Regions from separate parts of the Alkaliphilus crotonatoxidans genome, predicted to be linked through region 3. Evidence: riboswitches for the same ligand, from Rfam matches in the RefSeq annotation. Region 3 holds a riboswitch; each other region holds the start of a gene.
What was found. Region 3 has a riboswitch for cyclic di-GMP ahead of ACYQ1I_RS09370 (methyl-accepting chemotaxis protein). Riboswitches for the same ligand answer to the same signal wherever they lie in the genome.

Region 1: it holds a riboswitch for cyclic di-GMP, as region 3 does, so the genes downstream of both, ACYQ1I_RS00315 (HD-GYP domain-containing protein) here and ACYQ1I_RS09370 (methyl-accepting chemotaxis protein) in region 3, are expected to answer to the same signal.
Region 2: it holds a riboswitch for cyclic di-GMP, as region 3 does, so the genes downstream of both, ACYQ1I_RS03250 (PDC sensor domain-containing protein) here and ACYQ1I_RS09370 (methyl-accepting chemotaxis protein) in region 3, are expected to answer to the same signal.

The regions. Positions count from the first base shown of each region.
Region 1 covers NZ_BAAHXS010000001.1:68,549-71,699, reverse strand. The annotation lists gene ACYQ1I_RS00320 (ATPase) at 1-182, opposite strand, end outside; gene ACYQ1I_RS00315 (HD-GYP domain-containing protein) at 607-1,809, opposite strand; cyclic di-GMP riboswitch class I at 2,053-2,140, opposite strand; gene ACYQ1I_RS00310 (PKD domain-containing protein) at 2,301-3,151, opposite strand, start outside.
Region 2 covers NZ_BAAHXS010000004.1:176,066-179,216, reverse strand. The annotation lists gene ACYQ1I_RS03255 (zinc-binding dehydrogenase) at 1-1,165, shown strand, start outside; cyclic di-GMP riboswitch class I at 1,414-1,498, shown strand; gene ACYQ1I_RS03250 (PDC sensor domain-containing protein) at 1,608-2,090, shown strand; gene ACYQ1I_RS03245 (methyl-accepting chemotaxis protein) at 2,039-3,151, shown strand, end outside.
Region 3 covers NZ_BAAHXS010000004.1:1,418,786-1,421,936, reverse strand. The annotation lists gene ACYQ1I_RS09370 (methyl-accepting chemotaxis protein) at 1-1,586, opposite strand, end outside; cyclic di-GMP riboswitch class I at 1,702-1,791, opposite strand; gene ACYQ1I_RS09365 (dicarboxylate/amino acid:cation symporter) at 1,997-3,151, opposite strand, start outside.

The DNA of each region.
Region 1 (3,151 bases), on a different contig from region 3:
CCCCTATCCACCATAAAGCTGCCAATATTTTTCATCAGCTGAGACTTCCCTACCCCTGGGCCTCCCTTTAGTAAATAGACCCGACTGGCCTCCTTTAGGTCAATTACATATTGATAATAAGAGTAAAAGCCCTCTGCCGTATTGCCACCGGGGAATAATCGTTTAATGCTTCCCTTCTTCATTGCCTCTCCTCCTCTTAACTAATCAATTCATTCTATCCTATTCCTCCTGGGCTAAAGGTGTGTTTATTTATATACAAGAATTTAATATACCTAATTTCTGCCTTGGTGGCGGTAGCAGTTTATTTTGCCCGCAACAACCTGTTATTATTATTTAAGCTGTTAAATTACTATACTTATATTTCATTGTTGAATTTTGTTATTATACCTGCATTTGTCTTTATTGGTATTTTTCTTAAATGGGCTAAGGGCTGTCGGTAAAAACCTATAAAGATAATCAAAGCGAAGCCTCTTTTTCTATACAATAAAAAAAACCCCCTAATTCAGCATCATAGGTCACTACCAAACATATCATGGATAGCCTGGCCAACCCATTGATCTATGAATTTAGGGATTTAAGTACTGTGCTTTTTACTGCGATCATTTTTTAGATAATTTTTATAAATTCATCCACCAGCAGGGGATCAAATTGTGTACCACGATGTCTTTTTAATTCGGTTATTCCCTCTCCCTTTGTTAACTTCTTACGGTATTCTCTCTCTGAAGTCATGGCATCATAGGAATCGGCTATGGTTACGATTCGCGTTAATAACGGAATTTCTGTTCCTGCTAAACCATCGGGGTACCCCTTACCGTCATACCGTTCATGGTGATTTCTAATGATCGGCAGGGCAGGCTGTAAAAAACTTAAGCTGCTAATCATGGCGCTTCCCTTTACAGAGTGACTTTTAATCATGCTATATTCCTGGTGAGTCAACATGCCCTTCTTTAGTAAAATATCATTGGGTATCGCTAATTTACCTATATCATGAAGTATACTGCCATACTTTAGAATATCCAGCTCTGCTTTTGTCAGATTTAGGTGATGACCAAGCCTTAAGCTATATTTCATAACCCGTTCACTATGCCCCTTTGTGTAGGGGTCCTTTATATTCATCGCCATAACCAAGGAAATTATCATTTCAAAATAGGTTTTCCTTTCCCTTTCCATAAGCTGTTCATTATCCACTATTACTGCATCCATTTTAGTATCCTCTGCTAAAAAGTTAACAAACCCTGCTATCCTTTTTTCTTCTAAGGCGGGTAAATACAACAGCTTTTCAATACCTGCTTCTTTACTTAATTGATTATTAAAAGCCCCTGAGCTATGTTTAAAATCATAACTATGAATAATCCTTAGCTCCTGATTATTTATTATTTGCCGATAGCATGGCTCCCCTTGACTAATTATAACTGGCAAAGCTTTCTCCCCTTTAAGGTTCCTTAACCCATTTATCTTAAAGGAATTATTTACAAGAAATATGGCTGTTTGATCAACACTTAAGAATTCATCCGTACTGAAAATCATCTCATTTAAGAGTTGATTGAACCCTTTGGACTGAAATAGCCTTTCTAAACTGTAATTCCAGTCTTCATAGGAGGCCTGTAGTTCTTCATCCCGATACGAGACTACACCAATAGTTTTATCATGTTGATTGGTTATTTCAATCTTATTACCTCGATTATCTGTCATTTTCAGGGTGTTATCCCCTTTGTCTGCTTTCATTTTGCTGACCAAGCCTGTAACAACCTCGGCAAGATTGCCGATAATTTTATTAAGGTCTAATAATAAAGTAATGATTATGCTCAATAATATGGTATAAAATGAAATTAAAAAAGAGATCAATACTCGATTACTAAAATATAAAAATATTAAAAAGCAAATCAGTAGCAGAAACGTATTGGTTAATAATATTTTTGATTTTATCTTCAATCCCATACCGTACCCCTTACCCTGCATTTTATTATCGAGTCATGGGTTCACCAATAAAAAAAGCGCCTAGTTCATTTTCCCTAGGTGCTATATGTTAAATTTACAAAAAAATATAAATTTTACAGCAACCTGGCAATCATGGAAGTTAACCCTCTTTAGACCCATAGCTTTGCGTCCTTACCTTTCGATAAGTTTGCCAAATTTTATTTAATTTCATAAAAATATACTACATATATAATATATAGTAAATTAGTTCAAATGTATAGGTTTTTTTGTATACTTTTGTTATTTATTTAAACATTCAGTCGTTTTATGTCTAATTAATAGTCAAAAAAAGAGACTTATTTTAAGTCTCGCAACAATAAATTCTATTTATATGGCTGCAATTCTATAGAATCTACCCAAATTGGATTTCTAAAGCCTACGATCTCTAACTTAATTTCTTCCATGCTTACCTTTGGTAACTCCAAATAAACCAGCTTCCAATCATCTTGAACTGTAACAGATTGAGAAAATTCTTCACGGTGCTGTAAATTTCCTTGATTATAAACCATAAGCCGGAGCTTTAAGTTTTCCTCCTGACTGGTTTTAATCAGCATTGAAAGCGTTTCATATTCCTTTGCGTAGAAATTTCTCAGCGTAAAGGTCGGTGAAAGATTCTGATCATTTACAAGCTTGAAGGAGTAGGGTCCCTCATTAAACAGATTAACATCCTTTATAATATTATTTTGCCCCTGGGTGGACAGCGTAAAATATTCGTTATTCTGCGTAATGTTGGCCTCCCTTCCATCCTCCTCTGTATCAAATTTTACCTCCAGTGCCTCAATATGGGGTTCACTCCATTCCCCATTGTTTTGTTGATCCATAATTTTTAAGCTTATGGTATAGGTCCCCTCTTGATTAAAGGATAATTTAGGCTCTCTGTTATCTGAAGTTTGAATGACCTTTCCTTCATAACTGATTTCCCATAGATAGGCCTCGATTGTTTCTTCTCCGGAACCACTGCTTTCATTAACAAGTATCCAATAGGGAGGTTCTTCCTCAATTCGAAAATAAGCCCTGACCTGGCCACCTACAGGGGTATATTCATCTCCCTGAAGGGTCCGTTCAGGCAACCACTTGATGAGACTTGATACACCATAGGCCCCCACCGTTAGCAATAAAAGGATTGCAGCAACTACTGGCCACCGGAAGGTTTTTTTCTCAGGCCGGGGCTGCT
Region 2 (3,151 bases), 1.2 Mb from region 3:
TACCGACAGCATTTGTATGTCAACCTATAAAGCTGCAATTTTAGGTAAAAACCATAAGAGGGTACCCGAAGATGTTGCAGAAAACCCCATTATTGTTGGCCATGAATTTGCCGGTGTAATCGTAGAGGTAGGTGAAAAATGGCAAAATCAATTTAAACCCGGCGACAAGTTTGCCATTCAACCTGCCCTCAATTACAAGGGAAGTATGGCCTCACCAGGCTATTCCTACCAATATTTTGGCGGAGACTGCACCTATACTATTATTCCCCAGGAGGTAATGGAGCTGGGGTGCCTGCTGCCCTATGAAGGGGAAGCCTTCTACGATGCCTCCCTGGCAGAGCCAATGTCGTGCATTATTGGAGCCTTCCATGCCACTTATCATACCATCACCGGTCAATATGAACATGTAATGGAAATTGTAGAAGGGGGTAAAATGGCATTGCTGGCAGGCTGCGGGCCCATGGGTCTGGGAGCCATTGACTATATTATTCATCGAGACAAAAAACCAAGTCTATTGGTAGTAACCGATATCGACGAGGAACGAATAGAAAGGGCTAAGACCATTTTTACGGCAGAGGAAGCAAGGAAGAACGGGGTAGAATTGATCTTTGTCAATACAAAGAATGTCGAAAATTCTACAGACTATCTAATGGAGCTGACCGGTGGAACGGGCTATAACGATGTTTTTGTCTATGCACCTGTTAAGCAGATAATAGAGGAAGGCGATAAAATACTGGCCCGAGACGGTTGTCTGAATTTCTTTGCAGGCCCCACCGATACCAATTTTTCAGCCCAATTAAACTTCTATAATGTTCATTATGCATCGACCCACATCGTTGGAACCAGTGGTGGCAATACCGATGATATGAAGGAATCACTGGAAATGTCGGCGCAAAAGAGAATTAACCCTGCGGTTATGGTGACCCACATTGGTGGTCTTAATGCGGTTTCCGACGCCACCTTGAATTTACCCAATATCCCTGGGGGCAAAAAGCTAATCTATACCCATTTGGATATGGAGCTGACAGCCATCACAGATTTCGAAGAAAAGGGTAAAACGGACCCCTTCTTTAAAAAATTGGCTCAAATTGTTAAACAGCACAAGGGGCTATGGTCAGCAGAGGCAGAGGCCTATTTACTAGAGTATTATAAAAAATTAATTTAAACCTAAAGATAAATTTAGTGAAAAAGATTAAATAATAGAGATATATAAGGGCTTACCTTGTATGTCTCTATTGCTATTTATAAATAAAAGTTCATGTCGAAAAAAACACAAAATTTATAATATAATGTTGCATTATAGCATTGCATAGGATATACTAATTAAAAAAAGGATAATATGCAAAAGCTGACATATAATGAATACTCAGCGCGATCGAATTTGTTAAACCCTGTAGCAAGTACTTAGATTAATTCAATAGAGGGCAAACTAATCGAAAGGTTAGGACGCAAAGCCATGGGCCTTCATTTGTTAAAAATATGGCAGCCGGTTGCATTGATTGCTCAAGCCCCTTTTGTTTTAAAGAGAAAGGGGCTCCTTTACATTCACTCTAATCTTCACCAAGGTTTGAGCAATCATAAATCATAAAAGAAAGAGGGTTTAAAAAATGAAAAGTATTAAAACAAAATTAGTTCTATCCTTTTTTATTTTGATCTTGGCAAGCTCTTTATTCATTGGCTTTTTCTCGATGTCTATGGCGGGGGATGCCCTGACCGTTGAGGCAGAAGAAACCCTTGAACTGATGGCAAGGGAGGGGGCAAAGCTAACGGAAAGCAGAATGCAAACTCAAATTCTAACCCTGGAAATGATTGCAGGAAGAAGCGATATACAAACGATGGATTGGGAGCTTCAACAGCCAATATTGCAAAGGCAGCTGCCTAAAACGAATTTTTTGGCCCTGGGGGTCGTTTATCCTGACGGAACAGTCTACTATAACAATGGGACCACCCTTTACATAGGAGATAGAGATTATGTAAAAAAAGCTTTAAATGGAGAGTCTAATATATCTGATTTAATCGTAAGTAAAGCTACCCAGGAATTAGTTGTTATTATGCAGTACCCATACAGGATGACAGCGGTAATGTCATAGGCGCCTTAATAGGCAGGCGGGAAGGGGAAGCCATCAGCAATATTACTAATAGCATGGGCTATGGTGAAACAGGCTATGCCTATATGATTAATGGGGAAGGAACCGTCATCGGACACCCTGAAAGTGATAAAGTCTTCGATCAATTTAACCCCATTCAGGAAGGTCAGAAAAATAAGGAATTAAAACCCTTGGGCAATCTAATTGAGAGGATGCTTAGTGAAAAGAATGGAGTAGCCGCCTATCACTTTGAAAATCGAGATCTTTATGCAGGCTATGCCGCTGTCAATGGAACCAGTTGGATTTTAGTGATTACGGCCAATCAGCAGGAGGTATTAGAAGCGATACCCACCATGCAAAGAAATATATTTATCATGTTGCTGGCTGTTTTGGCAGTCAGTTCAATCATTGCCTATATAATTGGCAGCAGCTTGACCAAGCCTATTGTGAACATAAAAGAAGAGGCAGAGAGACTATCAAGTTTCAATATCAGCAGAGATGTAGAGGCTTCCATGCTTAGGAAAAAGGATGAAATAGGGATATTAGCCAGAGCCTTTCAAAATATGATTATCAGTTTACGGGATATTGTAAAGGAAATTAACCTATCGGCTGAACAGGTGGCACAGGTTTCAGAAGAATTAACAGCCACTACGCAGCAGGCCTCTGTTTCATCAGAAGAGGTATCCAGGACAGTAGAAGAAATTGCCAAGGGTGCTTCAGAGCAGGCCCAGGGTACCCAGGCCGGAACCAATAACATCTTCAAACTAAGTGAGGTCATTGAAAAGGACCACAGCTACCTTGAGGAAATGAATACAGCGTCGAACCAGGTGGCCCTGGCGGTCGACTCAGGGTTAGAGGAAATCACCCAGCTGTCAAAAATCACCGATGAAAGCAGCAATGCCATCGAAGAAATTAACGGAGTCATTTTGAGAACCAATGAAAGCTCACAGAAAATAGGTGAAGCTAGTAATATCATTGCTTCCATTGCAGAGCAAACTAACCTGTTGGCATTAAATGCTGCCATTGAGGCAGCCAGGGCCGGAGAAGCAGGAAAGGGCTTTGCA
Region 3 (3,151 bases):
GCAAAGCCCTTGCCGGCCTCCCCAGCCCTGGCTGCTTCAATAGCGGCATTCAAGGCCAATAGATTAGTCTGCTCTGAAATCTGGGTAATGGTCTGGGTAATAATGCTGATGGCATCGGCGCTTTCATGTAAGCTGTTGATAATTTTACTAACCTCTATAGCGGAATCCCTGGTTTGAATGGTCTTTTCCACCAGCTCCTCCAGGGTCCTTAGCCCTTGACTACTTAACTCATTGGTCTCCTCTGCCACATCCTTCACTGATTGGGTAGACAGCAGTACCTCTTCGATTTTTCCAGCCAGCTCATTGACCTTCACGGCCCCTGTTTCTGTGTCTCTGGCCTGCTCGCCGGCACTTTTGGCTATTTCCTCCACCGTCAGGGCCACCTCGTTGGTGGCGGCACTGGTTTGCTCCGTTATACCGGCCAGGGCTGTGGCTGTTTCTACAACGGTTCTGGAGGAGTTTTGCACATCCTCTATTAAGGCACGAATATTTTCCATCATCGTGTTGAAGCTGGCGCTTAATTCCCCAAATTCGTCATTGGTATTAATTTGAGAAAATACGCTTAAATCTCCTGTGGAAGCCCTGCCGAAGGCTCCTTTAAGCTGATTTAAGGGGCCTGAAATTCTTCTTGAAATGATAATAGCAATACCTACCCCTAAGATGGAAGCAATAATTACTCCGATCAATATATAATTTAAAAGGTCACTGGTGCTTGTCAGCAGCTCATGGGCCTCCATGGCTCCCATCAGCTTCCATCCGGTGCTGGGTATAGTGGTGAAGCTCATGAACTTGTGTCCACCGTCAAACTCATATCGTATAAAGTCTGCTTCATGGCTGACCACGGTTTCCCAAAAGCTCTGGCCTGTAATGTCATTGGTTCCGATCCGTTCAACATCGGGATGAGAAATGACAATTCCCTGCTGACTGGCCAGGACTAAATAGCCCTCATTTCCCAGATGAACATTGCCTATTTTTTCTGCAAGACCCTCGATGTCGACGTCAAAGGCTACCACTCCAAGGGTGCTGCCATTATCCTGAATGATTTTCGAAGCCGTAATGGTATATTGACCGGAATTTGTATCTATGTAGGGATCCGTCCAGGCTACCCTGTCGGGGTTTTTCAGCGCCTCGGAATACCAGGGTCTATCGGTGGGATCATAACCCGCTGGCACCTCGGAACGGGGGTAAAGATACATTCCTTTACTTTCTGTTCCTACATAGGTATTGAGAACAGACTCGTTGGGATGATTGGCATTGGCTAATAATTCCATGGCTAAATCAAAATATTGATTTTGACTTGCTTCGTCGCCCCCCAGCTGACCTTCTCTGGCCAGCTTGATCACTAAAGAGTTTTCCGCCAGGGCCTTCACCTGCCTCTCGATTCCCAAGAAGTACTCATTTAATGAATCAGCCGCCTGGTTAGCAGTTTGCTCAGTGGTTAACTTCAGCTTTTCTTCCAGTATGGAATAGGCCCTTCGATAGCTCAGAAAGCCCAACAGGCTTACGGGTAGTACAATGATTAAAATCATTACAATGATAAGCTGGTTTCTGACACGATTACTGCTTTTAACTTTGTTTTTTTTCATTTTGTTATCCTGCCCCTTTCTCATCCTTAGTTAACAACCACACCCCTAGCCATGACAACAGGTTTTAACATCTTAGAGGATGTTTATTCCTTTTTTTATGTAATCAAAAAAATCCCACGGCAGCCTGGCAACCCTAGGAGCTAACAGCTCCCTTAGGTCCATAGCTTTGCGTCCTTGCCTTTCAACAAGTTTGCCAGTATCAGGGTTGATTTAAATTTACACATACCTTTACACTTAAATATAACAAAAATCGACAATAAAGTAAATATGTATTTAGTTATCATCCAGGTGGCCTGTGACCTTTACCAATCACGGTATTGTTTAAAAAATAACAATATATAAAATGCAGCGTTAAATTTATATATACATTATATATGATATGTCCCATTTTCTTTTTCTGTCCCCTTGCGCTACTTTTTTCTCTTTTTATAGGGCAGAATGGTCCCCTTTCTTTCTGTGGCTGAAACCGCCACCGCCACTGCTCCGTCCCCCACCACATTGGCAAAGGTTCGAGCCATATCCAATATCCTGTCGACCCCTGCAATCATTGCCGCTCCCTCTAGGGGCAGCCCCACCGAGGTTAAGACCATGGTCAGCATAATCAAGCCTGCCCCTGGTACACCGGCAGTCCCGATGGAGGACAGGGTAGCGGTTAATACAATGATCACCTGCTGGGAAAGGCTTAGGTCAATTCCTGCAATTTGAGCCACGAAAAGGGCGCATACACCCTGATACAATCCAGTTCCATCCATATTGATGGTGGCTCCCAGGGGCAGTACGAAGCTGGCAATCCCTCCAGGTACCCCAAGGTTTTCCTTTACCGCCTTAATGGTTACGGGAAGGGTGCCTACACTGCTGGAGGTACTGAAGGCCACCGTTGCGGCCGGCAGGATTCCTCTAAAGAATTGAATTGGGCTAATTCGGCCAAAGCAGCTGACAATTGTGGAATATACCAATACGCTGTGGAGCAACACCCCCAGGTATACGGCTAATATTACCTTTCCCAGGGGAAGCAGCACCCCTGGGCCATTGTTGGCCACCACAGGGGCAATTAGGGCAAAAACACCATAAGGGGCCAGCTTCATAATAAAGGCCGTTAAGGTATACATGGTTTCTGCCAGGCCGTCAAAAAAACTAAGAAACACCCGGCTTTTTTCCTTTACAGCTGTGGCAGAAATTCCAAGAAAGATGGCAAATATGATGATTTGCAGCATATTCCCCTCCACCAGACCCTTTAGGGGATTGGCAGGGATCATATTGAGGAGGGTTTCAGACAGGGCCGGTATTTCCGTTACCTCTGGGGCCGTAGTAAGGGAAAGTGTCAAGCCTGCCCCAGGCTTAATTAAATTGGCCATGAAAATACCAATGGTTGCAGCGATGGCTGTGGTGCCCATGTAAAAGGCAATGGTTTTTCCTCCGATTCGGCCGATTTTTTTAATATCGTTCATGCTGGCGGTACCTACAATAATTGATGAGAATACTAAGGGTATGATCAGCATTCTAACAAGGTTTAAAAACAGGGCCCCAAGGGGGGCGATATAGCTGTCAGCTATATGGGGCATTCC